Regions from separate parts of the Peribacillus sp. V2I11 genome, predicted to be linked through region 1. Evidence: riboswitches for the same ligand, from Rfam matches in the RefSeq annotation. Region 1 holds a riboswitch; the other holds the start of a gene.

What was found. A riboswitch is a leader RNA that binds a small molecule or an ion and turns the genes downstream of it on or off. The one in region 1 is predicted to bind FMN.
Region 2: it holds a riboswitch for FMN, as region 1 does, so the genes downstream of both, ribE (riboflavin synthase) here and QFZ73_RS21355 (ECF transporter S component) in region 1, are expected to answer to the same signal.

The regions. Positions count from the first base shown of each region.
Region 1 covers NZ_JAUSYW010000001.1:4,351,659-4,368,284, reverse strand. Annotated here, with positions in the region: gene QFZ73_RS21400 (metallophosphoesterase) at 1-480, opposite strand, end outside; gene QFZ73_RS21395 (YpbF family protein) at 576-1,034, opposite strand; gene QFZ73_RS21390 (LysM peptidoglycan-binding domain-containing protein) at 1,176-1,988, opposite strand; gene QFZ73_RS21385 (CPBP family intramembrane glutamic endopeptidase) at 1,966-2,592, opposite strand; gene QFZ73_RS21380 (RecQ family ATP-dependent DNA helicase) at 2,582-4,087, opposite strand; gene QFZ73_RS21375 (YpbB family protein) at 4,087-5,151, opposite strand; gene QFZ73_RS21370 (ferredoxin) at 5,442-5,690, shown strand; partial or broken gene QFZ73_RS21365 (IS3 family transposase) at 5,835-7,172, opposite strand; gene QFZ73_RS21360 (IS1182 family transposase) at 7,311-8,681, shown strand; gene QFZ73_RS21355 (ECF transporter S component) at 8,867-9,448, opposite strand; FMN riboswitch at 9,615-9,751, opposite strand; gene serA (phosphoglycerate dehydrogenase) at 10,091-11,665, shown strand; gene QFZ73_RS21345 (IS1182 family transposase) at 11,970-13,328, shown strand; gene QFZ73_RS21340 (hypothetical protein) at 13,550-14,773, opposite strand; gene sigX (RNA polymerase sigma factor SigX) at 14,745-15,299, opposite strand; gene QFZ73_RS21330 (ATP-binding protein) at 15,516-16,626, opposite strand, start outside.
Region 2 covers NZ_JAUSYW010000001.1:1,712,241-1,728,866, forward strand. Annotated here, with positions in the region: gene ribH (6,7-dimethyl-8-ribityllumazine synthase) at 1-361, opposite strand, end outside; partial or broken gene ribB (3,4-dihydroxy-2-butanone-4-phosphate synthase) at 442-1,080, opposite strand; gene ribE (riboflavin synthase) at 1,099-1,737, opposite strand; FMN riboswitch at 1,883-2,013, opposite strand; gene QFZ73_RS08240 (tryptophan-rich sensory protein) at 2,292-2,945, shown strand; gene megL (methionine gamma-lyase) at 2,963-4,138, opposite strand; gene QFZ73_RS08250 (DMT family transporter) at 4,302-5,201, shown strand; gene QFZ73_RS08255 (DEAD/DEAH box helicase) at 5,279-6,415, opposite strand; gene QFZ73_RS08260 (ATP-binding protein) at 6,463-7,788, opposite strand; gene putP (sodium/proline symporter PutP) at 7,904-9,373, opposite strand; gene QFZ73_RS08270 (molybdopterin oxidoreductase family protein) at 9,530-11,578, shown strand; gene QFZ73_RS08275 (aldehyde dehydrogenase family protein) at 11,762-13,282, opposite strand; gene QFZ73_RS08280 (aldehyde dehydrogenase family protein) at 13,533-14,966, opposite strand; gene QFZ73_RS08285 (aminotransferase family protein) at 14,985-16,310, opposite strand.

The DNA of each region.
Region 1 (16,626 bases):
ACGTTCTTCCGATATATCATCAATGCCCAGAAGAGCGATTTTGCTGCCATTTTGAGACTCAAAAGAAACAGCTGTATTATCAAGGATTTTCACACCGTGTTTCAAAAGAGTCGCATCCAGTTCATGGAAGTCTCCTTCATAATCATTATTACCCCAAACAAAATATAGGGGACCAAGTTCTTTCAGTTTCAATATATTTTTTTCCACACGTTCTAAGGGAACCCCGCTTTCCCTAATGTCACCGCCGATTATAACCAAATCTGCCTTGTCACGAGCTTCCTCAATTAATTTGTCCGCAACGATCCGTCGATGAAGATCGGATATGAAAAAAATCCGAACATCACCAAAGCCTTCAGGAAAGTCTTTGAAATATAAGTCTTGAAAAATCACCCTATCTTGCATTGCCGTACGCCACATGTAAATGATCGTGGCAAATGACAGCAGAATGATGACTAAAAATAATCCAGATAACCATAACATCTTAGTAAAACCTTCTTTCCATCCTTATCCCAAACGTACTTTCATATAACCATAAAACCATATTACCCGCAATTAAATATGATTTAACGCGATCATCATTTATTTTCATGATATAAGTTAATATCATAATTCTTCTTCATCATTTCAAAAACCTTATGGCGACTTTTCCATTCTTCCTCTTTTTCCCACAATTGCTTACTTTTATTAATGATTTCACAGCGTAGCAGTTGAAACTCCTTTTCAGCTTTATCAAGCTTTTTTTTAATTAAAACCATATATCCATATAGACCAATTGCTGCCGCCAAAAAAAGGAAATGACTAAAATGGTCGACAAAAACACTAAACATACTGAAAAAGGAATAGGAATAAGGTACAACGATATAAAAATAAAGATAAATCATAAAAAGGGCAGCAACAATCATGGTTGCCCATAAGCTTTGAAGGTGTTTCTTTTTAAGTGCCTCGAATTTTTTCTTTCGATCCACGACATTCTGCAGCATTTGTTTTGTTGCTTGATCCGTTTTCTCATCCAATAAAATGATTGTCGATTCCATCGCATTTCCTCCTCTACTCTTTCAAATCATGATATGAAAGAGTAGTGGAAAAAATGATAAAGTACCTATCACGTTTGCCTTCATACTGAACCAAGTCAAACAATTAAAAAACACCCTGCCTATAAAGACAGAGTGCCATCGTTATTTCTTGATCGGAATTTTCAATACCTGACCTTTGGAAATTTCATTGCCACTCAGCCCATTCCACTCCCTGATCAGAGCAATCCCTTCCTGTGATTTGTAGTAATTCATGGAAATGCGAAATAATGTTTCTTCACCTTGAACAGTATGTAAGACAACTTTATAACCCTCTTTATCCGGTTTCGCGGCTTGAACATTTTCGGCAGCCTTTTTCTTTTCTGCTGCTGCCTTCTTTGCTTTTTTGTCAGCTATTTGCTGTGCTTTGGCCTTTTCCTCAGCTTCTTGCTCCGTTTTGGCCTTTTCTTCAGCTTCTTGCTCCGTTTTGGCCTTTTCCTCAGCTTCTTGCTCCGCTTTGGCCTTTTCTTCAGCTTCTTGCTCCGCTTTGGCCTTTTCTTCAGCTTCTTGCTCCGCTTTGGCCTTTTCTTCAGCTTCTTGCTCCGCTTTGGCCTCAGCTTCTTCTTTTTCTTTCTCAGCTCCAGCCTTTGCCGATTCTTTTTCCTTTAAATCATCTGCCGTTGCTGTAGTTGGAATCGATTCATCATCTTTAAAGACGACTTGGTCACTTTTCGTATAAGGTACTGGCCTATCCTGCAGATATGTATAAAGAGTGTAAAATCCAATTGGAAGTAAAATAAAAAATAACGCTAATAATTGTATCATCGGGAACTTAATCTTCACTTTACTTTTTTTCTTTTTATTCTGGTGGACTTTGCTCCGCTTGGGCAATGATGACTTAGCCTTCTGACGTTCAATTCGCGAACGAAGTTCACCAGCCTGATCGTTTTCTTTTTCATTCTTTTGTACCCGGCTCATTCAAGTCACCCCCTTTCTTGCTAAACCCTCTTTGTTTTTTGTTCCTGATTAAAATACCAAGGATCAAGTCAATCAAAAAGTGGGCCGTTATCGTCACGATGATATTATTGGTCATTTCAAATAGAAAACCGATAAAGAAGCTCAAAACCAAAACATTTAAAAATAAAAACCAATTAAAAAGGTAACGATAATGAACGGCTGCAAAAATGAGGCTCGTAAGAAGCAAACCAAAATGTGTTTGCAACACTCCACGGAATAATACTTCTTCACTTATCGCTACGACTAAAGCTACGACAAAAATCATCGGGTATGACAAATTACTGAAAATGCGTTCGTTAATACCACCATCATCCTGATAGGAAGATGGTGTCACTTTCATAAGCAATAAGTCAAATAACACGACAATGACTCCAGCGGGAATTCCAATCAGCAAAATGTTCAGGTCATCAAAGATAAATAAGTCGAAAAAAGCAGAACGGTCCTTAAATAAAATAATACCTAAAAAGATGGCTAACGTTAAGAGAATAATTTGTGTAAGAAATAAATTATATAGCAACTGTTTATCTGTAAGTTGTTTAATTATTTCAGCTTGCTTATTTTTCATTGCCATTTTCCTTTTTTAATAAGATATAAGCCAATTCCTTTTTCCACGTGGTAAAGGAATTGACCGGATCCACCTTGACTTCCGGCCATACATCAGCCATTTTTTCGGCATCCATCCCACAGATATCACAGCAGATGGGGTTTACTTCCCGATGCTTTTCTCCAAAGTAGTCCAGTATCCCTAAACGGCGACATTCCTGTGTATATATCCAGTGAAGGAATTTATGTAGCTTTTCTTGATTCCTGGATTTCCTCTCTTGACAATACTCTTTCATCTCTGCCACTTGATGTAAGTCATTGCCCGTAATAAACTGGGTAAAAAAACGCAGCTGGATTTCGTTCAACGAAAAGGATTGAGACAGCTGTTCTTTTTCTGAGAGGGTCAAATTCACCGGAATTTTCTGTGATGCATTAAGGAAAGAACATACACCATCGATTTGCGATTCAGTAGGCAACTGTTGCTCCATCAAATGAAGGGGAAGCCCTTCATCCCCTTCGCCATATAATAAGACAGCCACACTTTGCTTCCGATCCCTTCCCGCCCTGCCTATCTCCTGAAGATATGCTTCCATTGTCGATGGGAGATGAAAATGTATAACATATCTGACATCGGATTTATTCACACCCATTCCAAAAGCACTTGTTGCACATATAATTTTTAGCTGGCCGGAAATGAATTGCTGCTGAATGAGCATCCTTTGTTCCTGTTCCATTCCACCGTGATAATAATTGACACTATCGATCCCGTTCTCCTGTAAAAACCCAGTGACCGATTCCGCCACTTTTTTAGAGGAAAAATAAATAATCCCGCTTCCCGTAAATTTCCTGACAAGCTCCAGCACACGGGCTAGCTTCTCATCATAGCTGAACATTCGCTCAACAATAATTGCAATATTTTCCCGATCAACAGATGAAACTGTTTCATTGACCGACCCAATGTTGAGTTTGCCAACGATGTCCCTCCGGACCTCATCGGTTGCAGTTGCTGTCAGGGCAAGAGTCAACGGATTGTTCAATTCACGCCTCACTTCTCCTAAATTCAAATAATCCGGACGGAAATCATACCCCCATTGTGAGATGCAGTGTGCTTCATCTATGACGAACAAACCTATTTCTATGGATTTCAAGGATTTTATCACACCATCCAGGCTTAGCATTTCAGGAGATAAAAAGATAAAACGATAACTATGTAACCGGTCGAAAGCTTTCCTTTTTTGATTTAGCGTCAAAAAAGAGTTGAGCGTCAATACACTTTTTTCGCCACTCATCTTCAGCTGATCTGCCTGATCCTGCATTAATGATAATAACGGGGAGACAATTAGGACAGTCTTATTTAAAAGATAAGCCGGCAGCTGGTAACATAATGATTTACCTGATCCGGTCGGTAGCATCGCTAAAGTATGACGGCCGGACATCAATGATTCAACCACTTCCTTTTGTCCAGGACGGAATTCATCAAATCCGAATTTTTCTTTGAGGACTCGTTCCATATTCATCATCCATCACCTATTTTCGCAAGTACAAGTCTTATTTGGAAAAAGCTTATCTGTTTATTATCGACCATCTGCTTGATTGCTTTAAGCTTTTTCGTTCCAAGTTCCTTAATAGCTTCATCAATTTCCCTCTCATCCTCGATGGTCACATAATCCGAAATCGGAAAACTCTTGTCCGTTAAAACAATTTCTACGAGGTGATCTTCGATGGTGTTGACTTTCAATCTACGGATTTCAGCTATCTCACCCAGATTTTTCCCTTCCTGGATGTATCGTAAAGTAATCTGTGTAGATTGTGTCAAATGAGGATTCCCACTTCTTTTCCAATCATTGGTTAATGTGGACAAGAGAGGGTAAGCCTTTCCCGTTTCCATTTCTGCAAGCATTTGATGCAATGAGTCAAGGAATGTAAAACGAACATATTCTTCTTCTACATCTTTCCTTTTTGCAATCTGTTCAAACGTAAGTCCAATCCTGTTTATCCCGGTTAAATTCAAAATGAAAATGTCTCGTTTCATATCACTTTGACTTTCTAAAAGGGATATCAGTTCATCATATAGATGTTGGGCAATCAAGGATCGATCCTGACGATTGGCATGTAAAAACTCCTTTACGAAGAATTGGATTTTGGGATTTCGTTGTATCGGATAAAAACGTCTTTCATTGTGGACAATATGGGATATGGTTTGAACGAGTAAGTTTAATCTTCCCCAGAAAACCGGGGTGATATTGTGATACTTCCAACCATTTATATACGTCGGAAATGGATTATTTTTAAAGTAATCGGCTAACATTTCCTCACCTTGCATACTAATTTCATACGCATCTGATTTATCCGTTAATTTAATCAAGTCATGCTTAAGTAAATGTTCAATGTTTTGATTTAATTGCTGACGGGTAAATCGAGGTATTGTCCCAAAAATATCCGTTAACCCGAATAAATGGGCATCCTGGATTGTTTGTGACGATTTCTTCCCCTGCAGCATATGGTATATAGCATAAATGGAACGTTCGCCTTGAAATTTTTTTATCGCATATAGAATGATGGCCTGTAGATAATTATTCATGGGACTCACATCCTTGTTTCATTTAACCAATAAACCCATTGTAACAAAAAACTGCAAAAATCGCCGTTATTATTGATGAATACAAGGGCAATTATGTGACTGAATGACGAACCAAGGAAAGAACCAAGTTAATTATTTCAATGTTTTTTGTTGACATTCAGATACATGATAGTCATTATCAATACAATTTCTATTGAAAAGTTTGGCATTCGGTCTTACAATAAGAAAGAGATAATAATCTGAAATAAAAAGATTATCAGTTGTTAATCAACTTAGGAGGGGTTATATTCATGGCTAAATTTACTATTGTGGATAAAGAAACATGCATAGCTTGTGGAGCATGCGGAGCAGCGGCACCAGATATATATGATTACGATGACGAAGGGATTGCATTTGTTACCCTTGACGATAACGAGGGAATCGTTGAAATTCCAGATGTACTTATAGATGACATGATGGATGCATTTGAAGGATGCCCAACGGATTCTATTAAAGTTGCTGACGAGGCATTTGACGGCGATGCACTAAAGTTCGAATAAAGGTACAAGCCATTTTCAATCGAGAATGGCTTTTCTTTTTGCCAAAGTCGCATTACATGTTCTCATACCAAAATTGAATAGAAATAAAAAACAACCGAATATGGATGAACTATGCCCCACTTTTCGGACAGTATAAAAAAGTGCCTATGCGGCTAATAGGTGGTCCCGGTATTGTACCGGGGCCATTTTCTTTAGTCCCCATTGATAACGACACTCATTGTATTCTTCTATAACTCGATCAACTTCTTCCTTCACATCCGTTAAATTAGTACATGTTTTATATTCTGCTAAATCTTTAAAGTGGCCAAAAAAAAAAAATTTCCATCGGCGGATTATCCCAACAGTTTCCCTTGCGGGACATGGATTGGGTTAGCCCAAGTTCCTTCACTTTGTTTTGAAATAGCGGATGGGTGTAATGGAATCCTTGGTCAGAATGCAGGATTGCACTCGGATGGAACTCGTGATTCACAGCCTGCCTTAGCTTGTTTAAAGTTTCATAAACGATATTCATATCCATGACGTGGATAAATGATACGTAACTATTTCTTTTATAGCCGTATCTTATACGCATGACAAATACGCTTTTTGACCCTTTCCATAATAAAGGTAGGTAATGTCAGTAAGCAGAATTTCCCTTGGCTCCTCCTGTTTGAATTCACGATTAAGAAGGTTTGAACAAGTAAGGTACTCCTTGGTTGCCTTAGCCATTTTTCACATACGGATTGGCCCTTCTGATTTTTGCGAAGAGATGATATTTTGCCATCAATCGTCTGATTTTCTTATGATTCATGACGGCCGAATAATCATTTTCCATAACCATTTTGATTTGGAGGGCGCCTACGTTTTTCCTTTTTACTGAGGAATATACTTTTAATTAATTCTATGTCCAAATCATCCTGTTCCTCGCGTAGCTCACGGGTTAGAGCTGCCTTTAACCAATCGTAGTAGCCACTTCGACTTACACCAGCCAATTTGCATAGATAGGGAACAGCCTTCTTTAAATGGTATGTCCTGATGGTTCTTTCAATCAGATAGAACTTCTCAGCTGCAGTTAGAATTATTTCTTTTTCAACGCCCGCCTTTCTAACTCTTCCAGCTTTTTTAGGAAATCATTTTCTGCTTCAAGGAATTTGATTCTCGCTTCGGCCCTCCTAAGTTGATTCTCTATAGACTGTGGCTTGGAAGAAGGGCGTCCTGTACTTCCTTTTCCACGGCGTTCCGTAAGGAAGCCTTCCTCGCCAAACCTTTCAAAGGTATCACGCCAGCGCTGTAGACAACGCTTAGGTTGTTCCTTACCAATTATTTCGAGATTAAATCCATGTTCTATGAAAATTTGAGAGGGGGATTTCCCTTTTTTATATTCCTAACAGCATTTGTTTTAAATTCGGGATTATAGGAAATAGAACGCTCTGAAGCACTTATGATATTTGGATTCTTTTCAAGTTCTTTAATCTGAAATTCAGTATATATATTCTTACTCATAGAAACCCTCCGTCCATACTCATTACACCTATTGAAACATAAAAAACCCCGGATATGGGGGCTGTTGACAATCTAAAAGGAATTTCTGAAACCTGTATAGAATTTATTCTATGCAGGTTTTTTATTGGAGGGATTTCTATGATGGGACGCAATGATGAGTACCAAAGCAAAATGGAGTTTATTGATTTGAACGATTTTGTTCCTACTAATCATATTCTCCGCTTAATATTGGAGAGAATTGACTTCTCTTTTATATACGTTAAAATGGAAAGTTTTTATTCGAAACTGGGCCGGAAGTCTTTGGATCCCGTCCTCCTTTTCAAGATGTTGCTTATCGGCTATCTTTTTAATATTGACTCAGAACGCGAACTTGAACAGGAGGTTCATTTAAATCTTGCTTATAGATGGTTTTTAGGACTTGATCTAACTGATCGAATTCCCGACCACTCTATTTTTAGTCAAAATCGTCGAAGACGGTTCAAAGACAGTGCCGTATTCCAAGAAATCTTCGATCACACTGTTTCACTATGCATTGAAAAAGGATTGGTCACAGGGGAAACCATTGTGACAGATTCTACCCATATAAAAGCCAGTGCTTCTAAGGATCAGGTGAAAAAGGTTGAGGTTGAGAAGACTCCTTCCCAGTATTTAAATACTCTTGAAGAAGAGGCAAAGAAGCTTGAAAAAGAACTGCAGGAGAAAAGAGAAAACGTTGGCCGAAAAAAGGCTGGGAGAAAACCGAAAGAGTCTACTACAAAAATAGTGTCCGTCTCTAAAACCGATCCTGATTCAGGGTTATTAAATCGACCCGGGAAACCATCAGGTCCCCACTATTTGGCTCATACCAGCATTGATACCCAAAACGGAATCATAATAGATATTCATCCGAGTGCAGGAAATGTAAATGACTGCGAACCTTACGTAGAACGCTTGAAAGTGATAAAAGAGAAGTTTCATTTAAATATTAAGAATGTAGGGGCGGATCGTGGATACGATACAACGCCTATTCACCATGGATTAAAAAAATTAGGCATAACGGGGTATATCAGTCCCACTCATTATGATTCGGCGTTTAAGACAACCTCGCATCGGGAGTTCACTTATAATAGCGAAAACGATATATACCTATGTCAAAATAAGAAGGAACTAGCCTTTACACATTTAATGAGAAAGGGCGAAACAAATTACAAGACCTATTCGGCAAAAACCCAAGACTGTAAAGTCTGTCCTTTCAGAGTGGAATGCTTCGGGAAAACAGCGACTAAAAGAACCATATCACGCCCCATCGCCCATGAACTATTAGAAGAAAACATGAAAAGGACAAAAACAAGTGATTACAAACTGGTTCAAAAACTAAGAAGAGTCTGGTGTGAAGGCTCATTTGGCACCATGAAAATAAAGCACAATTTATATAAGACATATAAGAGGGGCATTCAAAAAATCCATGAACAATGCCTCTTTTCGGCGTTGGCCTTAAACTTAAAACGAATGGTAAAAGTAATGAACTAGCTACAAAAAAATGAAGAAGAATAATCAATAAACAAGCAATTAACGATAAAAATCAAAATGGGGAAGAAGCAAAAGCTCTCCCCATTTTGTCAACAGCCCCATAAGGGACACTTTTTTATGTGTGTCCGTTATCCGGGGTATAGTTCAGGATATCCGGTTGTTTTTTATTTCTATCGTCAATGCCATTAAGCATTTTTATATAATGTTTGCTTATTGATCCATGTCTGTAATTTAATGAAAAGCAACATGAATACAGATGTGATGAGCACGCCTTTTATCACGTTGAAAGGCAGGATTGCCGTCGTAACGAACTTTCTTGACTCGGGTGCCGACATTGCATCCCATCCCATAAAGAAGGTATAAGCCGGTAAAAAGACAAAATAGTTTAAAACACTCATAAATACTGCCATGGAAACTGTCCCTGCAAGTAAAGCGAACGTCATCCCTTTTTTTGAATTGATTTTCTGAAATACATAATAAGTCGGCAAGACGAACAGTATTCCGGCTATAAAGTTAGCGATATGCCCCACAGGTACAGCAGTCAAGGTCCCTGTCATTACTAAATCCAATAGGTTTTTAATGAACTCAACAAGAATTCCAGCCATCGGACCGAAAATCAATGCCGCCATCAGTGCTGGTATGTCGCTAAAATCAACATTGAGAAATGGAGGGAATCCTGGAAAAGGAAAATTTAAAAGCATCAATAAATAAGAAATGCTTCCCATCATGGCAAGTGTGACCGTTTTTTTCACTTTGTTCTTTTTCATAGTTCTCTCTCCTTCTTTTCCGATCTACCTGAAAAAGAGGTTAGGGTTCCTTAATCATGTTGATGCTCAATAAAAAAACCTTTAATTCCAATAGAATTAAAGGGATAAATTAAAGGTTACATCAAACAAACGTTCAGCAAAAAACTGTTGAAACGCACTCAGGAACCTCCATCTTCTCCCATCCAGACTATACTGTCGGCTTTGGAATCACACCAAATCCTGCCTTGTAAGGCTCGCGGGCTTAGAAGAAGAAATTCCTTCATCACCGCCGGTGGGGAATTGCGCCCCGCCCCGAAGATAGACCTATAAATTTTTTTATACCTCCCATTATATCTGAAATTCCTTTTTTTTGATAGCATTTTTTCTCAGTTGATGCTTTTAAGATGAATATCGATTGTCACAGTGAATGGCTTAAAATACTTTGTGATATACAAAATGACAATTTAAAATAATGAAAAATTTTTTTTATATTACGAAAACGAAGACGAAGTCATTTATATCGCGACATTAAACAATTGATCAGATGATAATCATTTTATTAAGCGCTTACATCCAGATAAGCCAAATTGACATAATCAGCATTTCAATTGTAAAATTAACTGAAATTTAAGATAATTCTTTTCCCTAGGAAGGTGTTTAGACGTGTATCGGATTTTAGTAGCAGACGCCATTAAACCAGAAGGACTCGGACCGCTCTCAGAGGCATCCAATATTCATCTCATTCAGAAGACCGTAAAGGAAGCTGCAAACGAACTTGATCAGATCGATGCAATTCTTGTGAGAAGTGCAACAAAGGTTTCGGAAGATTTAATGAACCGTATGCCGCAGTTAAAAATTATAGCACGCGCTGGTGTCGGTGTTGATAACATAGACATCCCCGCGGCGACAAAACGGGGGATTGTCGTGGTTAATGCACCTGACGGCAATACCATTTCAACAGCTGAACATACATTCGCCATGATGGCTTCATTAATGCGCCATATTCCGCAAGCCTATGCTTCACTGAAGAAGGGGGAGTGGAAACGTTCTTCATATACGGGAACTGAACTTCGTGGTAAAACATTAGGTATAGTTGGCTTTGGACGTATCGGAGGGGAAATTGCCAAACGTGCGAAAGTGTTTGGCATGGATGTCATTGTCTATGATCCGTTCCTGACTGTCGATCGTGCAAAGAAAATGTCCGTAACGGCCCTGCCGTTAGATGAATTGCTTCCTAAAGCAGACATCATTACTGTTCATACACCACTAACGAATGATACTAGAGGATTAATCAATAAAGAAAAACTGCTTACCTGTAAAAAAGGGGTTTATGTACTGAACTGCGCCCGTGGTGGAATTCTAGACGAGGATGATTTATATGAAATGTTAGTTGAAGGACATGTTGCAGGGGCGGCACTGGACGTTTTCGTCGAAGAACCTCCAATTGGCCATAAACTCCTTGAACTTGATAGCGTCATTGCTACACCGCATCTAGGTGCTTCCACGAAAGAAGCACAATTAAATGTTGCCGTACAGGTTGCCCAGGAAGTATTGACTTATTTCGAAGGAAACCCAGTCTCAAGTTCAATCAACCTTCCAGCCATATCTAAAGAAGTGTTTGAAAAGGTACAGCCATTCCATCAACTTGTTCAGCAAATGGGATCCATTGCTTCTCAGTGCATGAATGAAGGAATTCAGGAAATCTCCGTTACGTATGCAGGGGAATCATTGGATTTCGATACAGCGATTCTTACAAAAAGTCTAATCTCTGGCTTTTTCAGATCAAGAGTTGATGCATCAGTCAATGAAGTGAATGCCTTGTTGATCGCAAAAGAGCGTGGCATAACCGTTGGTGAAAAAATCTCTGCGGACTCTTTAGGTTACTCGAATTTGATCAGCCTTAAAGTAAAAGGTGACAACCGTGAATTAACAATCAGTGGGACCTATATCGAAAATTACGGTTCTCGGATTGTAAGTTTGAATGGTTTCAAAATCGACTTCCATCCAGAATCGAATTTACTTTACATACAGCATACCGATAAACCTGGTGTAATCGGTAACGTAGGTAAGGTCCTAGGTGATCACGGGGTGAATATCGCCACCATGCAGGTTGGCCGAAAAGAAGCTGGCGGGGAAGCCATCATGGTTTTGAGCTTTGATTTACCATTAGAAGACAACATGAAACAATTTTTAATGGAAACAGAAGAAATTACATTCATGGCCCGTATTTCATTATAAGAAGAAAAAAGTGCCCGTAAGCGCGGGCACTCAGACTGTAGACAAACTCGATGAAAATCGAGTTTGTCTATTTTTATGGCTTGTACAATTTGGACGTTGATTTCCACTCCAGGCACTCGCTTTCCGCGGGCGGTCGGGGAGCCTCCTCGGCTTTCGCCTGCGGGGTCTCCCCTAGACGCGCTTTTCCCGCAGGAGTCTCGTACCTTCCGTTCCAATCAACTTTGTCTTCCCTTTTAGATAGAACACTTTTGCCTGGAGTCATTTTTGTTTTAAAATAGAAGTATTAAAACTTGAGGTGATGAGGATGCTTTCTAAACATGATTCTATTCAGCGAGATCAACTTGAAATGATTACTTTAGATCAACTGGTGCCACCGAACCATTTGGTTCGTAAAATGGAGGCTGCCATTGACTTCACTTTCATTTATGACTTGGTGAAAGATATGTATTCAGAGGTAGGACGCCCAAGTATTGATCCAGTTATTTTAGTTAAACTGACTTTCATTCAATATACCTTCGGTATTCGTTCCATGCGTAAAACGATTGAAGAAGTTGAAACCAATATGGCTTACCGTTGGTTCTTAGGCTATGGTTTCCATGATAAAGTACCTCATTTCTCTACATTCGGGAAAAATTATGAGCGACGCTTTAAAGATACAGACCTGTTTGAACAGATTTTCTATCGCATTTTAATGACAGCTGCTAATAAAAAGTTAATAAGTGCTGAACACGTTTTCGTGGATTCCACACATGTGAAAGCCAGTGCGAATAAACGGAAATTTGAAAAGAAAATCGTTCGTAAAGAAACACGAGCGTATCAAGGACGTCTTCAAGAAGAAATCAATCAAGATCGTGAAAACCATGGAAAAAAGCCTTTTCCACCAGATAAATTTGATAAAGAAGAGACCAAAGAGATTAAAGAAAGTACAACGGATTCTGAGAGTGGCTACTATGTGAAAGATGAACGAACAAAACAGTTTGCCTATTCATTCCACGCGGCCGCAGACCGCAACGGTTTTGTATTGGGAACGATTGTAACACCTGGAAATACACATGACAGTCAGATCTTAGAGCCACTAGTTGAACAAGTGATTGAGAAAGTTGGAAAACCGGAAGCCGTTGCCGCAGATGCAGCTTATAAAACACCAGCGATTACAAGCTACCTATTTAACAAAAAAATCATACCGGCTTTACCTTATACACGTCCTCGCACCAAAGAAGGATTTTTCCGCAAACAGGACTATGTATACGATGAACATTTTGATTGTTACCTTTGCCCTTCGGGCGAAACTTTAAAGTACTCAACAACAAATAAAGAGGGCTATCGCGAGTACAAATCGCCAAAACAAATTTGTACAACATGCTCATTTTTATCTCGGTGTACAGAAAGCAAAGACTGTCAAAAAGTGGTGACACGGCATATCTGGCAAACACATGTGGAAGAAGCAGATCATCTGCGTCATCATCAAGATGTAAAACCTATATATGCAAAACGTAAAGAAACGATTGAGCGTGTATTCGCAGTTGCAAAAGAAAAGCATGGTATGCGTTGGACTACTTTAAGGGGACTTAAAAAATTGTCGATGCAGGCGATGCTTACTTTCGCTGCCATTAATTTAAAGAAGATGGCCAATTGGACATGGCGAGGTCCAAAAATGGCCTAACATAGTGGGCTCGTAGAGCCCCAATCTCTTAACTTTAGGCGAAAATTCAAAGGGAATTTCAAAAGGGGTTCAGAATTTTTTAATTCCGAACCCCTTTTGTCTACAAACTGAGTGCCCGTAAGCGCGGGCACTTTTTCTTTGAATGCAAGGAGCTTTTACCAACCATAGACAGGGTGTTTATAACGCCATCATATGGGAAACCTCGCCATCATATAGTTGCATCAATTCACTTGGTTCGGTGCCTTGGGCACCAATATATCTTCAGTTAAATTCAGCTGCCCTACCTCTTCAATAGGAGCATTTTCAAACTTCACTTTTTCAAAACCAAAATCCTTGGCTATGAAGAGTATGGCTTCTAAAGCTTGAAGGGATTCCTCATCATTTTCAATGGCAGCTTGATCTGATAATTGAATGATCACAAGATCTCCATAAGAGCTTATCCTTTCCCATTTCAGGTCATGCGGGATTGCAGGTGAAATCCCCTCGATGTCCGCCTCCCCTTTTCCAGCTTGCAGCGCCTCTTCAAAGTCCTGATAGCCCATATTGCTTGGAACAAGTAACCTTGGGGAGGTCTCATCCCTTTGGTAAAGAAGGTATGTGCGATTTTTTTGATGAGGTATATCCACCTCCTTTAAATATCCCGCATGCGCAAACCTGGCTCCTTGCTTACCACCTGTAGAAAATGTCATTTTCTCTATATTGTTATAGGAAAGCGTTTCCTCCATCGAATGGAGAAAAAGGGTATCTTCATCCAATAATTGGCTTTTTTCTTGAAAATCAATATGAGCAGTGGTCATATCGTTTCCTTGGCTAATCTTTATATCAAGTGGAAAATAGTCAGATAGCCCATATTGCTCTTCTTCGATTTCGGACATTTGATTAACTAACTGATTCAGTGTATCACTTTCGTCATAATGTTTGAGTTTAATTGAAATGGGAACGATGAAATTCATTTGATCATCTGGGACACCCATCGTAATGATCGATGCATTTTTAAGGTCATCTTGATAGATTGCTTGTGCAAAAGTTTTTGCCTTTTCCCCTTTTCGGGGTTCCATTTCTGAAACCTTGTCTTTAGATTCGATTTCAGCTTGCTTACTCGAAAACTCTTGATTATACTGTTTATCTTCTGAAGGATTTTCTTTGTTACTTGCATCCTGCCGTTCAAGATCTGCCATTTCCTTATTTTCAGATATGGATAATTTCCCACTACTGCCGCTGCCCTCTTGACTTGTCGTTCCTTTTTTTTCAATAATTATCGATGATGCCAAAACAACCATTAAGAATAAGGAGGCAACACCCGCAATTAGAGGTATCCAGTGTTTCGTTCTCTTCTTATTATGTATTTTCGCAAACACCTCTGCCTTGGTTCGGTCATCTTTTAATTTCGGAAGCTCGCGTAGCATGTCTTCAATTTCATTTTCTTTCCAACGGGATCTTCTCAATGCGGTGGCCCTCCTTCCCTGATAATTCTTCCATCAACTTTTTGATAGCCTTTAAAGCACGGTGCTGGGTCGTTTTCACCTTACTTTCACTCCAATTCAATACTTCAGCAGTTTCCGTAATGGACAATCCCTGAATATACCGTAAAATGATGACGGATCTTTGATCGACGGTACACCGGTTTAAGCATTGATAAATATTTTGGATTTCATCGTTCATGATAGCCACTTCTTCGGGAATGGGCTCTTTATCCTTTATCAATTGCCTATCCCAATCAAAGTTAGGAAAGATTTTGTCTTTCCACCCTTTTTGTTTCCGAAAGTAATCAATCGCCACATTTCTTGCAATCGAATACATCCACGTTTTTTCACTACTTTTTCCTTCGAAGCGTTCATAGGCCTTCATCACCCGGATATAGACCTCCTGAACAAGGTCCTCAGCCGTTTCTCGATTTTTAGTCATATAAAAAATGAATTGATATATTTCCTGATGATATTTTTCATAAAGATCGTGGAAAACGGAATCCATCATTTCCCCACATCCGTTCATAAATATAGTCGTCAATCCTAAATAAAAGTTACATACCTCGGCTTCAATCTTATTATAATATTCCGTTAATTTCCACATATCCGGGACTTCTTATCTTGTTTCCTAAAAAAACAAAGGCAAGTTGGAAAGAAATCCAATTGCCTTTGTCTTCTCAGTTCCTTATGAAATAAGATCTTTTGGCATGCCACCCGTCATTCATTCAGCATTTTCCATAATTCGAGGCAAAATAAAACTGAACGTCGTCCCTTTATTTGGTAAACTGTTTACCGAAATGTAGCCATCATGGGCATTGATTATATTTTTCACGATTGCCAAACCCAATCCGGTACCCGAACGGCCGCGGGTCCTTGCTTTATCCGCTTTATAAAACCTCTCGAATACAAAAGGTAAATCTTCTTCGGGAATTCCGGATCCAGAGTCCCTCACATCAATTATCAGACCCCTTCGATCACTTGTCCTCTGAATGACATCAATGTTACCGCCTGGAGGAGTATGACGAATCGCATTATCAATTAAATTGGTCAAAACCTGTTCAATACGGTCGGGATCGAAATGCCATTGAATTTGATTGTCTTGCAGACTGGCTGATATTGTAATCCCTTTTTCTTTGGCTAACCCGGAAAACTTACTTGTAATCCTCTTTAAATAAGGGGAAATAGGTACACATTCATAGCTAAGGTTCATTTTACCCGATTCCAATTTTGCTAGATCGAGGAGATCATTGACTAAACGTCCCATTCTCAAAGACTCATCATAGATGATACGGGCCATTTCCACCTTTTCCTCTTCACTGCTCGCAATGTCATCCACGATCGCTTCACTATAACCTTGCAACATTGAAATCGGCGTTCTTAACTCATGGGAGACATTCGCTATGAAATCCGTCCTAAGTTTGTCCATACGTCTTTCATCACTCATATCCCGTATGATGGCCACCGCTCCGCGAATATTTTCGGCATTTGTATATAGCGGACTGACAATAAATCCCCAATCACGGCCCTGTAAGGTGATTTCACCGACTTGCTCCTTATCGAAGGACCCTGATTCATCAAATAGATTCATCAAAACCAAGGGGACATTCACGTCATCTTTCCGGTTAAAGCCCTTTTCAAAGTACCAGGATTGCAGAAACCTTTCCGCTGGCGGATTCGTTTCCAGAATTGTGCCATCCTTATTAAAGGTAATGACCCCATCAGCCATACTGCTAAGAATGCTTGAGAGATGTTCCTTTTCCTGACTAAGTGCATTCATATTGAATTTCAGTTGCTTCCTCATCTGATTAAACGCTATGGCCAGCTCACCGATC
Region 2 (16,626 bases), 2.6 Mb from region 1:
TCTCAGTTGTCAGTAAACCGAAGATAACCGGTACACCTGTTTCCAATGAAACGGAAGCCATACCTTTAGCTGCTTCATTGCAGACATAATCGTAATGTGAAGTGGCACCCCTGATTACCGTTCCAAGACCGATTACCGCATCATATTTACCTGTATTCACAAGTTTCTTAGCAATTAACGGAAGTTCAAAAGCACCCGGGACCCACGCGATGTCCACATCATTCTCATCAACGCCATGACGCTTAAGGCCATCCAACGCCCCTCCTAAAAGCTTGCTTGTGATAAACTCATTAAATCTTCCTACCACGATTCCGACTTTCAATCCTGATCCGATTAATTGTGCTTCAATAGTTTTCCCCATGTCCAATTCCTCCTAATTTTTAAAAACAATATCATTTTTTTTCATTTTAAGATTTAATTCCTTAAAATCCTTCAAGCTTTCGGGATGTTCAGTTCAAGTTCCTGTTTCCCGATTGTATCATTTTGTTGAAGATACCGAATCAAATCGGCTATCGTAATGAATTTCAGGTTGAATTTGTCAGCGATGACTTCTAAATCGGATACGCGGGCCATCGATCCATCCTCATTCATGATTTCACAAATGACACCAGCTGGAGCGGCACCGCATAACTTCGCCAAGTCCACCGATGCCTCCGTATGTCCTGCCCTTCTTAATACGCCGCCTTCTTTAGCGACTATCGGAAAAGTGTGACCTGGCCGTTGGAAATCTTCAGCGACCGAATCTTCATTAAGAAGCTCAAGGATGGTCAAGGACCTTTCAAAAGCACTGATTCCTGTAGAGGTGCTTTTATGATCGACACTTACCGTAAAAGCAGTGCCATGATGATCGGTATTTTCTCCTACCATAGGATGCAGTTTCAATTTCGCTGCAAGTTCTTCAGTGATGGTTGTACAAATCAGACCACGTCCATGAGTCGCCATGAAATTAATCGCTTCCGGTGTCGCCTTTTCGGCCAACACTACAAAATCTCCTTCATTTTCACGGTCTTCATCATCGGATACGATTACTACCTTGCCAGCCTTCAAATCTTCTATTGCTTCTTCTATTGTATGGAACATCATTACACCGCCCTTTTATTAGAATCCATGCTCTGCCAAAAACTCTAAATTCAGTCCTGGTTTTGGATTGCCATTTTTCATTTGATGTATTATATATTTCCCTATCATGTCGTTTTCGATGTTAACGATATCGCCAGCCGCTTTTTGTCCCAATATGGTGTCCTGATGGGTCAATGGAATCAATGATACAGTCAAAAGGTTCCTTTCAATCCCAAATATCGTCAAGCTTGTTCCATCAATGGCCACGGAACCTTTTGGAATGCAAAAGGTACTAAGCCCTTCTTCCAATTGGATTACATAATATACGGCATTTTCTTTTCGTTCTTTTTTTATGATTGTTCCCGTTCCGTCGATATGACCTGAAACAAAATGACCGCCAAACCTTCCCTGTGCACTCATGGCTCGTTCGAGATTAACAGGTGATCCCAATTTTAACGTCCGGATCGAGGAAGCTTTGACCGTTTCCGGCATCACGTCGACCGTAAACAAACTTTTCGTGAAGGACGTTACCGTTAAGCAGACCCCGTTGACTGAAATACTATCCCCTAGATGCACATCTTCAAGGATTTTTTCAGAACGAATCGATAACTCCATACTGCTTTTTCCTTTTTTCAAGGAATGTACGGTACCGATATCCTCAATGATTCCCGTAAACATGTTTTTCCCCCTTTTATAAAATATAAAAAACCCCTTAGGATGACCTAAGGAGTTAGCAGGAGAAATGAGTGAAAAAAATTGTATACCTAAAAAGCCCAATATTTCCATTTCGAAAAATTAGGCGTACGTATACACTTGGGTTCCACACGTCCTTCTCCCATCCAGACTTTACTGTCGGCTTTGGAATCTCACCAAATCCTGCCTTTAACAGGCTCGCGGGCTTAGAATTTCTTCATCACCGCCGGTTGGGATTTTCACCCGACCCCGAAGGACTAAAATAATATGAATCTTTGAATATTTTATCACCATAAAGTGAAGATGTAAAATTTCTAACCTTAAATGGTTCAATTGTTACAGGAACTTCCTCTCTTTATGGAAAAATGACCCCCAAGTACCCCGATGTGCTCCTAAAAGGTTAAGCAGGCTAAATATGTGGAATAAGGTTAGCAGGATCACAATTCATACAAGGAGGAAGCCCATGATTATTTCCATCATTAACTTGATTTTCTATCTGTTCGTCGTCACGATGAATTTTTTTTGCCAATTTCCTGCCATTGAACGGCCAAACATCAGGAGAGATTTCCGATAAACTGGATGTCCTTTTCACTCTTGCCGGTTATGTATTTTCCATATGGGGCTTGATCTATTTCCTGCTCGCCATCTGGGTATTCAGGCAGTTTTTAAGTAAACATCAAAACAGCCCTGTTTATAATGCATCCTTCCCTTGGTTCGCTTTAAGCTGTGTCCTAAATGGAACTTGGCTTTTGGCTTGGCACTATGAACACTTTTTTTTATCCGTATTCATTATCATTGCTCTGTTGGCTACTTTAATGGTCATTTATACAAGCATAAAAAAAGTGGAGCACGATACTTTCGACCTATTTCCATTTTCCGTTTATACAGGCTGGGTAAGTGTTGCAACCATCGCTGACATTTCTTATTACCTCACCTATATCAACTGGGACAGTTTTGGGCTAACTAGTTTAACCTGGACGATCGTCCTGCTGATTGCAACAACAATCCTGGCCTTTGTCTTTGCAGGTAAAAACCGGGATTGGTGCTATCCTCTCGTATTCGTTTGGTCGTTCATAGGCATCGGGATACGAAATAGCGCCGCATATCCGGTAGTTACAGACATTTCTTATATCCTGGCAGCCATCATTTTTATCGTATCTATCACCATATTCATTAAAAATAGAAGGAACTGAATAAGGAATATGGTAGCCTAAAATGCTTGCTGAAGATCTTGCCAGACGTCCTGCCAACCTTCAAGGCCAACTGAGAGACGGACCAGCTGGTCACTGATGCCCATTTGTTCACGCGAATCTTCAGGAACGGCAGAATGCGTCATGGTAGCGGGATGCTGGATCAATGTTTCGGCATCCCCCAGACTGACAGCAATTTTGATAAGTTTCAATTTATTGAGGAATTCCTGTGCATTCTGTTTTGTGCCATGCAATTCGAAAGAGATAAGGCCGCCGCCATGTTTCATCTGTTTTTGCATTATATAATGATCCGGTGAAGCATCATCACCTGGATAATATACCCTTTTCACCTTTGGATGTTTCTTAAGTTCATGAAAGATTGCCATTGCATTGGCCGAATGACGGTCCATCCTGACAGGCAAGGTCTTTAATCCCCGCAATAGTAACCAAGCATCGAATGGTGAAATGATTCCACCGATATCTTTCTGTGTAGTCCCAGCTACATGATTCATGAATTCCTTTTTACCGACGACAAGGCCCGCAACGACATCCCCATGCCCGCAAAGATATTTGGTAGCGCTATGAAGGACGATATCACAGCCATATTCAAGCGGTCTCTGTAGGTAGGGCGTCGAAAACGTATTATCGACTACGACCGTCACATTATACTCCTTCGCAACTCTCACCACCATCTGTAAGTCAATCATTTTCATCGTCGGATTGATCGGGGTTTCTACATATATGCAGGTCGTTTCCGGCCGGATCATATTCCTTACCTGTTCTTCTGTATCCATTTCACAAAAATCATGAGTGATGCGGTATTTATTTTTCATTAGCTGCAGAAGACCGAATGTACAACCATATAACCCCTGTGAGCACAGGATGTGGTCATCTGTTTTTGTTAAAGCAAAAAGTACTGCTGAAACCGCAGCCATCCCTGAACCGAAAGCAAGGCCAGCTTCCCCGCCTTCCAAAGCGGCAATCTTTTCTTCAAGCACCTTTACCGTTGGATTTCCAAGGCGAGAATAAATATATCCATCTTCCATACCGGCAAAACGCCTTTCCCCTTGCTCGGCACTTTCGAAAGTGAATGTCGAGGTTTGGAATAAGGGTGTTGCCAAGCTTCCTAAATGTTTATTCGAATCATATCCTTCATGGATGACTGCAGTTTCAAACTGTTTATACTTTCCTGTCATACCGTCTCCTCCTAACCTATGTCTATTGCTATCATATGCCAAAAAAACATATAAAGGAAGCGTTTTCATTTATGATTATCCCCCCATTAACGAACTCTTGAATTTAGTAAGTGTGATATAATTTCACAATCAAATATAATGGAATATTTTAGGGGTGAAAAAGATGAACAAATTCATTTTTGGTTTTCTGGTCATTTTAACGACTGCTTTAATGGGGTCATCATTCGCAATAGGAAAAATTGGTTTAGCGTATACTTCCCCGATGTTACTTGCAGCGATTCGTTTCATCCTAGCAGGTTTCATCATGGCCATTGTCGTTAAGCTCATCAAGCGCCCGCATCCAAAAAAGATTATGGATTGGGCGATATTGAGTATCATCGGTTTTTTCCAGACAGCTGGTGTCATGGGATGCATCTTTGTAGGTTTAAGGACCATTTCAGCCGGGGAACTGTCAATCTTGACATTCATGAACCCATTATTAGTGGTCATTTTTGGTACGTTATTTCTTAGAACGAAATACACCCTCCAACAATGGTCGGGGGTTCTGCTCGGCTTTATCGGCGTCTTTATCACACTGGGCGCACATCTTGATTTGAAGACCGGCACCCTCCTTGGATTGATGTCAGCCATTTCTTGGTCCATAGCAACCCTATTGATGAAAAATTGGGGACATACTTTCGACACTTGGGTCATGACAGCCTATCAAATGCTCTGCGGGGGTATTCTCTTGCTCATTGGATCATTTCTTTTTGAACAGCCCTTTTTCAAGATTACCCAGGCATCCATCATTATTTTGTTTTGGCTGGCCATCATGGCATCCATCGTTCAATTTTCGGTTTGGTATTTCCTATTACAAAAGGGTGATTCAGCAAAAACAAGCGCTTTCCTATTTCTAGCTCCCTTTTTCGGTGTCCTATCTGGCTACCTCTTGCTGGATGAGCCTGTTCACTGGTACGTTGCAGTTGGAGGATCACTCATTTTCATCGGCATCTTTTTGGTTAACTGGGAATCCCACCATATTCAGACAGTGGAAAAGGCCTGTAGTGTGGATTCTGCAAAATGAGCAACTCTTTAATATTTAATCTTAACGGGCATTTGTAAAAAAAAGAGACAGCCGCCATGGCCGACCCTTTTTCCGAATCATTCATCGACTACGATGTTTCCACCATAGAAGGTTACTCTCGTTAATGGAATCTCCAGTTCACGAGCCATTTTTTTCAACTCTCGCTCTTCTCTTTCCGTTACGATTGAAATGACAGTGCCATCTGCACCTGCACGCCCAGTTCTCCCAGATCTATGGATATATTGTTCAACGTTGTCAGCCATATCAATATGAACGACCGCAGTAAGACCTTTAATATCAAGCCCCCTTGCCGCTACATCCGTTGCTATCAGCATTGGGGATTTTCCGGAACGAAGCTTGCGGAGCGCTTTCTCCCTGTCAACTTTATTGGATTCACCGTGAAGCACGCCCATTTCAATACCTTTATAACTCAACTTTTCATGTAAGACGCTCAGCTCTGCTATATCATTCAGGAAAGCAAGTGCCTTCACATCTTTAAGCCTTGTGATTTTCTCGAGAATCTTGGACTTTTCCCGTCTCTCAACAACAAAGTAAAGATGGTCCACCTTTGATTCCATTTTTTCATGCTTATCGACCTTTATCATTTCGGGTTCATTCATGAATCCCCGGGCCGCTTTTTCCGTTTCCTCTGGCAGGGTCGCTGAAAAAACCATGATTTGCCGGTCTTTTAGCGTAGTTTTAATAATATTATTGATCGTTCCCATATGCTCCGAAGTGATCAATTGGTCACCTTCATCTAGTACTATCGTCTTAACTTCATGCATCTTCAATTTCTTTTGGGCAATCAATTCGTAAATCCGTCCCGGTGTCCCAGCAATCACCTGTGGATGCTTCTTCAGTTTGTCCAACTGCCTTTTCACATTAGCACCGCCGATGAATGCTGCACCCGTTATGCCGCTTCCCTCTGACCAAATGCGAATTTCTTCATTGATTTGCATGACCAGTTCTCGTGATGATGCCAAAATCAAAGCTTGGGGCGATTTTTTTTCAGGATCTATCTTTTCCAGTAATGGCAATAAATATGCTAATGTTTTTCCTGTTCCAGTCGGTGATTCGGCCATGACATCTTTTCCCTCCACAATCACGGGAATCGCTTTGGTTTGAATCGGGGTAAGTTGTCCGAATCCGGACTTTTTCCAGACCTCTTGTATATATGGTTTTCTATCGTTCACTAATGCAGGTAATTCGCTCATATCGTTCTCCTTTTATATAAAACTTTTCCTATCTTTCATAGTACCATTTATTCTTGTCCAGTAGCCAACGGAATACGAATTGTAACCGTCGTCCCTTTGTTTATCTCACTTTCAAAATGCATTTCCCCCTGAAGGCGATGAACGATCTTCCGGCAAATTGCAAGCCCGATCCCTGTGCCCTTTTCCTTCGTCGAATAAAAAGGCTCACCTATCCGTTCAAGGCGCTCGGGCACCATTCCCATGCCATTATCACTCACGCTGACCACAGCTTGTCCATCGATGATTTGCAGCGATATATCAATCTTCCCATTATCCTCAATCGCTTCAATGCTGTTCTTGACGATGTTGATTATCAACTGTTTAAGTTCAATTGAATCAGCCATAATATAAATCGGTTCGTCGGTATTAACCCTGAACCCCATTTCGATATTATTCAAATTCGTTTCCGCTTTCATCAACGTGAATACCTGGTGTAAACTGTCGGCAAGATCGATCTTACGGAATGCGACATCCTGTTTCTTCCCGAGAACCAAAAGTTCACTTGAGATAATATTAATTCGGTCAATTTCCTTCAACATGATATCAGAATGCAGCGGGTTTACTTCCTGGGTCATATCCATTAACTGTACGAATCCTTTTAACGATGTCAGCGGATTCCTTATCTCATGAGCGACGGCCGCGGCCAGATGTCCGATTACAGATAGCTTTTCAGACATGATCATCAATTCCTCTTCGCGCCGCAATTCAGTAATATCCCTAACGATTGCATATACTCCAAGCATTTCCGTTTGAACGATGATCGGTAAAAAGGTTACACGGATTATCCGTTTTTCATCACTGCTATTCTGGATGGTCGTTTCAAATTTTACAGCCTCCCCTTGAAGGGACTGCATAAAGAATACAGTTACTTTATCACTTTCATTCCAGTTGATGAGATGATTCGCATTCTTGCCTTTCAAATTGTCACTTTTATGACCTAACAGTTTTTCAGCTTCCGGGTTTATCGAAACGACATTTCCTTCGAGATTCAGCTCAAGGACACAATCCGGGTTATGCTTGAACAACGACTGATACTGTTCATCTTTCAGAATGAATTCCTGCTGGGACCTCAACATTTTCCCCGTCCAATACCTGATTATGAAGTATAGGAAAAGCCCGGTTATGAAAATGAACATCCACCCTTTGGAATGCTGAAACATTGCATATATCTGTACATCTGCGTTTGCCTGTGTCATAGAGATGTAATCCGTAACGAAAATCCATAAGACACCAATGATTATATATATAATAGCCACTTTACATGCAATTTTATGAGATTGGTTCATGTTTTTTCCTTTGTATTGTTTTTGGTTTATTATTCCCAAATCGCTCAAAAAAAGCCCTCATGTTTTCAACATAAGGACTCTATGGATATTGTACCATATATATTGCATTCATTGTTTTATATCGCTAAAAAATCCGGCAGCATTTTAACTGGAACTACAATGATCAAGAGAGGTTTTTAATGGCTTGATTGAATTCTTCTTCTATATCTTTTGTAGGCTTGGCCGATAATAAGCTGAAAACGACCACCGCTATTGACCCAGCGATGAAACCAGGGATGATTTCGTATACTTCAGCGAACTTATCAATCATATCCCAGACGATCACGGTTGCCGTACCGACAATCATTCCCGCCAGGGCTCCCCATTTCGTCATCCGTTTCCAGTACAGGCTTAACAGAATGACAGGACCGAATGCCGCTCCAAAACCAGCCCATGCATAACCCACCAATTTAAGGATCGTACCGCTTGGATTAAAAGCCAACAATAGGGCAATGGCAGATATCGCCAATACACCAAACCGACCTACCAGCACTAATTCCTTATCAGATGCATTCGGCCGAATGAACTGCTTATAGAAATCATCGGTCAGAGCACTTGCCGATACTAACAGCTGTGATGCGATCGTACTCATGACCGCTGCTAAAATCGCGGCCAACAGGAAGCCTGTTATTAAAGAAGGAAATAGTTCTTTTGCTAAAATGATGAAGACGGACTCAGCATTTTTTTCCCCTAAAGGACTGTTTGTCAGGTTAAAATAAGCTATCCCCACCAATCCGGTGAACATCGCTCCGACGATAGCAAAAATCATCCAGCCCATACCGATTCGCCGTGCACTTTTCAATTCTTTAACAGATGAAACCGCCATGAATCGAACGATTATATGAGGCTGCCCAAAATAGCCAAGCCCCCATGCCAGAAGAGATATGATGCCAATGGTCGATGTTCCTTCAAATGCATGCAATAAATTTGGGTTAATCGATTTTATTTCATTGAAGGTAGGATCCCAGCCACCAATATTTACAATCGTGACTACTGGTACTAGAATTAAGGCAATGAACATAATTGTACCTTGTACGAAGTCCGTCCAGCTAACAGCCAGGAATCCACCAAATAATGTATAAAGAATAACGACGCTCGCCGTCAGCCAGATGCCCCACCTGTAATCCAAATTGAAAGCCGAGCGGAAAAGCTCACCGCCTGCTACCATGCCTGAAGAGGTGTAAAAGGTGAAGAAAATTAAAATGACCGATGCTGATACCACTTTTAAGACACGGGAGCCATCTTTAAACCGATTTCCCAAGAAGTCGGGAATCGTAATCGAATTGCCGGCCACTTCCGTATATGTCCGAAGTCTTGGTGCCACGAATAACCAGTTTAAATAAGACCCTGCACACAGGCCGATGACAATCCAGCCGGCACTTAACCCGCTTATGTACATTGCACCGGGAAGACCCATCAACAGCCAGCCGCTCATATCTGAAGCACCTGCACTCAATGCAGTTACAGCTGGGCCCAAGTTCCGGCCGCCAAGCATGTAATCGGTTAAGTTGGCCGTTCTCCGATAGGCCAAATAACCAATTAACAGCATGCCTGCCATGTATATTCCAATTGATATTATAATTCCATATTCCAAAAATGAATCCTCCTATTTATAGGTTAATTTTCATCTTGTAAGCTTATCAGAAAAAAAAACATATGTTAAGAAGTTCTTGCACCTATCAACGATTTCACTTTCAATATAACTAAGAAAATTCATTTTATCAGATTAAATTATTAGGAGGAATACGCCATGCAATCCTATATCAATCAGCCAGATGGAGTCTTTCCCTCTGTTTGCTCTCTTGACTGCCCTGATCAATGCGGTTTACTGCTGCACAAAAAAGACGGGAAAATCATTAAAGTTCAAGGAGACCCTGATCATCCAGTCACCAAAGGGAATATTTGCAATAAAGTCCGAAACATGACTGCCCGCCTATATGACCCCAAGCGCTTAAAGCAGCCATTAAAGCGCATCGGTCCGAAAGGAGAAGGGAATTTCGCTCCAATCAGCTGGGAAGAGGCCATAACCACAATCACTTCCAAATGGAAAGAACTGATCGAAATGCACGGACCGGAAAGCATACTTCCCTACAGCTTTTACGGAAACATGGGCAACCTCAGCGCCGAGGGGATGGATCGCCGTTTTTTCCACAAACTCGGTGCAAGCATGCTCGAGCGTTCCATTTGTAACGCGGCCGGTTCAGTCGGATATAGCTATACAATGGGTGGTTCCTTCGGTACCGATCCAGAAGAAACGATTCATACAAAGCTTTTCATCATGTGGGGCATTAACGCTGTGAGCACAAACATGCACCAAGTTACACTTGCCCAGCAAGCCCGAAAAAACGGGGCCAAAGTAGTCGTCATTGACGTACATAAAAATCAAACCGGCAAGTGGGCTGATTGGTTCATACCAATTTTGCCTGGCACCGATAGTGCGCTCGCCCTCGGATTAATGCATATTCTATATGCCGAGAATCTAGTCGACCAGCCCTTTCTCGATGAATACACAGTGGGTGCAGCTGATTTGCGCGAACACGTCCGCCAATATGATCCTGCGACAGTCTCCGCGATCACTGGCGTTCCAATTGATGACTTATATGAATTAGCCAGGATGTACGGCACCACAAGTCCATCATTCGTTCGGATAGGCAATGGCCTGCAGCACCATGACAATGGCGGCATGGCGGTACGTACCATTGCCTGCCTGCCTGCACTTACCGGCCAATGGATGGTGGAAGGCGGCGGAGCCATCAAAGGGAATTCAGGATATCTGGCTTTTAATACAAATGCCTTAAGACGCCCTGATTTATTGCATAATAAAGCTACCCGGACCATTAATATGAACCAAATCGGTCAAGCTCTTCTGGAAAAAGAAAACCCGATTCGCTCCATGTTTGTATACGGCTCCAACCCAGCACTTGTCGCTCCGAATGCAAATAAGGTGCAGGAAGGTCTAATGCGGGAAGATCTATTCACCGTGGTCCATGATCTATTCTTAACCGAAACGGCCATGTTTGCCGACCTCGTCCTTCCTGCCGCATCATCTTATGAAACGGAGGATTTTTATAATTCATACTGGCATAATTACGTCCAAATACAAAAACCTATAGTCGAAAAATATGGCGAGTCGAAATCGAATGTTGAATTGTTCAAACTGTTAGCTGTTGGAATGGGATTTGGGGAACAAGCATTTAGAGATTCAGAGGAAGATATGATACGGCAGGCACTAAATTTTCCCTATAACCCGCATTTAGAAGGCATCACCTATGACTCCCTTTCAAGGAATCAATTTGTCAAAGCAAAGATGCAGCCTATGTTCCCAGGAAAACTCCCGACACCAAGCGGTAAAATCGAACTTTATTCCGAACGGATGATGCAGGATGGGTACGAGCCTTTGCCAACATATACGCCAATCATAAAAGACAGCGACCTGCCATTTTTATTCATTCCGGCACCTAATCACAATTTCTTGAATTCAACCTTTTCAAATAATGCCAAACATATCTCATTGGAAAAGGAACCGAAATTGCACATGAATGCCGCTGATGCCAAAACAATGGGGATAGCCCCCGGAGATATGGTTAAAATCTGGAACGGTCGCGGTGAATGTTTGCTTACCGCTGCTCCCGGTGAAAATGTGTTACCCGGCGTTCTTGTCAGCCAAGGATTGTGGCAGAATACACCTGAAACAAAACAACACATCAATTCCCTTACCCCAGATCGACTCTCGGATATGGGTAATGGCGCCGTTTTCTTTTCAGGACGGGTCGATCTTGAAAAAGTCCAACAAAAGTAAATCAATGTTTAGCAATCTTTGAATATATCTCGGTTTTCGAGATTTATCTCCGGTTCCGGCGTTTTATCTGCGGTTCTCGGGAATATATCTCCGATTTCGGCATTTCATCTCCGAATTCAGGAATATTTCTCCGGTTCCACAAAAAAGGCTGTTCCACAAGGAACAGCCTTTTTATCAAGCTATTTACTCTTCATCAAACCAACCTGTTGGCTGGATATCCAAGTTGTTATTGATTTGCTTCACTTCCGTATAAGCTTCGTAACCGAAAGTTCCCAGTTCGCGTCCATTTCCACTTTGCTTGAACCCTCCCCAAGGAGCTTCGTTATAAGTCGGATGATATGAGTTTATCCACGTGATGCCGGCACGCACTTTTTTAATGACACGGTAAGCTTTTGCGATATCATTCGTGAACACCGCTCCCGCTAAACCATATTTCGTATCATTGGCAAGTCGAAGAGCTTCCGCTTCATCCTTGAACTTTTGAACGACAAGCACCGGTCCAAAAATTTCTTCCTGCACGATCCGCATGTCCGGTGTCGTATCAACAAAAATAGTAGGTTCGACAAAGTAACCTTTATCCAAGCCTTCTTCTTTAATTCGATTTCCACCGACGATTATTTTGGCACCTTCTTCTTTTCCGATTTGGATATACGATAATATTTTGTTCATATGGGCTTCTGAAACGATAGGTCCCATCTGGCTGTTTTCATCAGAACCTGAGCCTACTTTGATCTTTTTCGCCTTCGCAGTAAGACTTGCAATGAACTGATCGTAAATGGACTCTTCCAACAGTAAACGGGAGCCTGCTGAACACACTTGTCCTTGATTACAGAAAATCCCGTATAGAGCATAATCAACGGCAGTCTCAAAGTCAGAGTCCGCAAATACGATATTAGGCGATTTCCCGCCAAGCTCCAATGTCACTTTCTTTAGGTTACCCAGTGAAGCCTCCATGATCTTACGTCCTGTTTCCGTTCCTCCTGTGAAGGCTACTTTATCGATTTCCTCATGTTCAGCAATGGCTTGTCCCACAACTGGACCCGCTCCTAACACAAGGTTTGCGACACCCTTTGGCAATCCTACCTCATCCATGATTTCAAATAGTTTGACCGCTGTCACCGGAGTAATCTCAGATGGTTTGAACACAACGGAATTTCCTGCAGCAAGCGCTGGAGCAAGTTTCCAGGCTGACATCATTAGAGGGAAATTCCATGGAACGATCTGCCCGCATACACCGATCGGTTCCCTTACGACCATCGCTTGCTGGCCGTCAGGAACTTCAAAAGTCTGACCTGTCGGTTTTGTAGCCAAACCTGCATAATATCTAAAACAGGCTGCTGAATCCGCTATATCATAACGAGCCTCACGCAATGGTTTCCCATTATCCAATGTTTCCAACGCAGCCAGTTCTTCAGCTTTTTCTTCTATTCTGTCGGCTATTTTGAATAAAATGCGCGCTCTTTCCACTGCAGGAGTTCCCCACCAACCCCCTTCATAGAAAGCATATTTTGCTGCCTCGACCGCTGCATCCACATCTTCCTGTGTTCCTTCCGCAGCTTGGGCAATAACTTCCCCCGTGGCCGGATTCAATATATCCCTCTTCTCACCTGAAGTCGAATTCACCCAATCCCCATTGATGAACATCTTTAAGTCCAGTGCTCCCGTCCCTTCTTTTTTCGTATTATTTTGTAAAGTTTCCTGCATGTAAATTCCTCCTCGGTTTTAAGTTATCTACCTATATATAAGATATGAGCAAGATTCATGCCAGTTTGAAATATTAGGTAACTCTCGTTTTTTTGCCCTTTCCTGCCTCATTTAAATTCAGTCGTGAATTACCTATTCATTTTTGCATAACATATGGGCAATCCTTCATCTCAATCTTTTTCAAGATTCATAGAAAAATAAACCCGCAGCTCAAAAAAAAGAGATGAGCAGCTGCCCATCTCTTTTTTGATTAATTTCGGTTAATAATGACCAGTTTCATTTCCGTCATTTCTTCAATGGCATATTTTAGCCCTTCGCGGCCCGTTCCGCTTTTTTTGACTCCGCCATATGGCATGTTGTCGACACGGTAAGTTGGGATATCATTAATGATAACACCGCCGACTTCCAATTTTTCTGCGGCAGAAAGAGCCAGATTGATATTTTCTGTGTAAATCCCGGCCTGCAATCCAAATTCGGAATCATTGACCAAATCAATCGCTTCCTCAACGGACGAAACTTTATTGATCAAAACAATGGGAGCAAAGACTTCCTGACAAGATACCTTAAGCATTGCGTCCACTTCCAGCAACACAGTGGGATGCAGGATATTCCCTTCAGATTTACCTCCTGCTGCAACAATTGCACCGTGTTGTTTAGCTTCACCGATCCAATCCAGGCTTCGCTGTACATCACCAGTGCTGATCAATGCCGAAATATCCACTGACGGGTCCAAAGAATCTCCTAATTTCAAGCCATTCGTTGCTTCTGTGAATTTTTTGACGAACTCATCATATACCTCTTCATGAACATATGCGCGCTGTAAGGAAATACAGACCTGCCCTTGAAAAGCGAATGCTGCCGATACACAGCGTTGGATGATTTTATCGATATTGATCCCTTTATCAACGATGACAGCCGCATTCGAACCTAGTTCAAGACTCACTTTCTTTAACCCGGCCTTATTACGGATCCCGATTCCGACAGCCGGACTACCAGTAAATGAAATGCTCTTCACCCGTGAATCGGTGACTAATTTATCACCAATTACAGAACCGCTTCCGGTGACTAAATTAAACGCACCTGTCGGCAAATCCGTTTCGGCTAATAGTTCAGCAAGAAATAGCGAAGATAGTGGTGTTTGGCTAGCAGGTTTCAGGACAAGTGTATTTCCCGCAGCAATGGCAGGGCCTACTTTATGGGCAACCAGGTTCATCGGAAAATTAAATGGCGTAATTGCACCCACAACGCCTAGAGGCTCACGGACGGTGTATCCGATCCTTCCTTCTCCGTCAGCTGTGGCATCCATCGTCAATGTTTCTCCATGAATCCTTTTTGCTTCCTCTGCTGCAAATTTATATGTGGCAATCGTCCGGGATACTTCAACCATTGCCGTTTTAATCGGTTTCGCTGCCTCTTTAGCAATAATTTCAGCTGCCTCATCTTTGCGGCTTTCCAATAGACTAGCGAGCTTTTCAAGGATGGCAGCCCGTTTATGACTAGGTAAAGCTGCCATTGTTTTTCTAGCTTGATAGGCTGATTCTATTGCCAACTCGACATCTTCAAGGCTTGCTGAAGGAATTTCCGCCAGAACTTCCCCGCTATAGGGAGACTTTAGTGTCGTGAACTTTTCAGCTTCTTGCCATTTACCATTAATGAATAATTTCTTTTTCAGCGTTTCCGTCATGACCATCACTTTCACCTCTTATAAAATTTCTTTTTCGACAGCAGTAAATGTCTCATCCAGGATTTCAATTATTCTTTCGACTTCCGATTTGGTAATGATTAAAGGCGGTGCGAATACGAGTGTATCTTGATCAAACGTAACAGACCGGCAAATTAAACCATTCTTCGCCGCTTCAGCAACCAGTCTTGGAGCAAGCTGAGTCTCAAAGCCTTCGCCTGTTTGTTTGTCCTTTACGATGGAGATGCCACCAATTAGTCCCAGTGCCCTAACATCACCAACAATCGGATGTTTGCTTTGAAGCTTCTTAAAGCCGGCAAGCAACTCTTCACCACGCTGTTTCGAGTTTTCTATAAGATTTTCACGTTCAATTATTTCAATATTTTTCAAAGCAACCGCACAAGCCATAGGATGGCCACTGTATGTGTAGCCGTGTAAAAGCGTACCTTTTGAAAGGGCAATGAAATCCTGATGCATCTTATCATTCAGGACGACCCCGCCTAACTGTGCATATCCGCTCGTCACACCTTTTGCAAAGCACATCATATCAGGTACAACACCAAAGTGTTCAGTCCCAAAATAAGTCCCTGTTCTTCCGAAACCTGTAATGACTTCATCCGTCACCATTAAAATGCCGTATTCATTACAAATCTCCCTTACTTCCTTAAAATAGCCTTCAGGAGGAAGATTCACGCCACCTGCCCCTTGAATCGGTTCAGCGATAAATGCCGCAATCGTTTCTGGTCCTTCCTGTTCTATGACCTTACGCAACTCCTCAATGGAGGAACCGTCCACATGGTAAAAATCCGGTGCGATTGAATTCGTGAAGTCCCGGAACAGCTTCAAGCCAGTCGCACTTGTAGCTCCCATTGCCACTCCATGATAGGATTTCGAGCGGGAAATGATTTTTTGACGGTTAGGCTGCCCTTTCAAAAGCCAGTAATGACGAGCAAGTTTGATAGCCGTATCATTTGATTCCGATCCACCTGAAGTGAAGAAAACTGCGTTCAAATCCCCAGGCGCGATGGAAGCGATTTTGGCCGCTAAACGGATTGCCGGCTCATTGCTGAAAGTGGCGAAACTTGAGGTGAAAGCTAACTTCGCCATTTGTTCCTTCGCGACATCAGCCATCTCTTCTTGTCCATGTCCAATATTCACATTCCAAAGTGAAGCCATGCCATCAATGACAGTCCTGCCCGTGACATCCGTAAGATATATTCCCTTCCCTTCCTTAAAGATGAAACTTGGACCATCAGCCTGCTGTTGTTCGATTGCCGTAGTCGGATGAATAAAATGCTTTTTATCCAGATCGATTAATTCCTGAATACCCGTCTTCTCTTTAATCATGTAAAAAACACCCTTCTCATGTAATGGATTTTTTCAAGCTAGTTTATTTTTATATTTATAGATATAGCAAGATGCATGCCAAATTATATGAGCCTTATATTAAAGGTATTCAAGTTAAAATGATTCATATATAAATCGATAGGAGTGCCTGTTGATTCTTATATGAATCATTCGATTCACATTTGAATCATTTAGTTTCCATTCATTAGATTAAATACTAATTTACAAGTATTTTTTCGAATCCCCCTCTTTATTTCCTAAATGATGTTACAAAACCTGACACACGATGTTGAATTTTCGGAAGATTTGTATTATT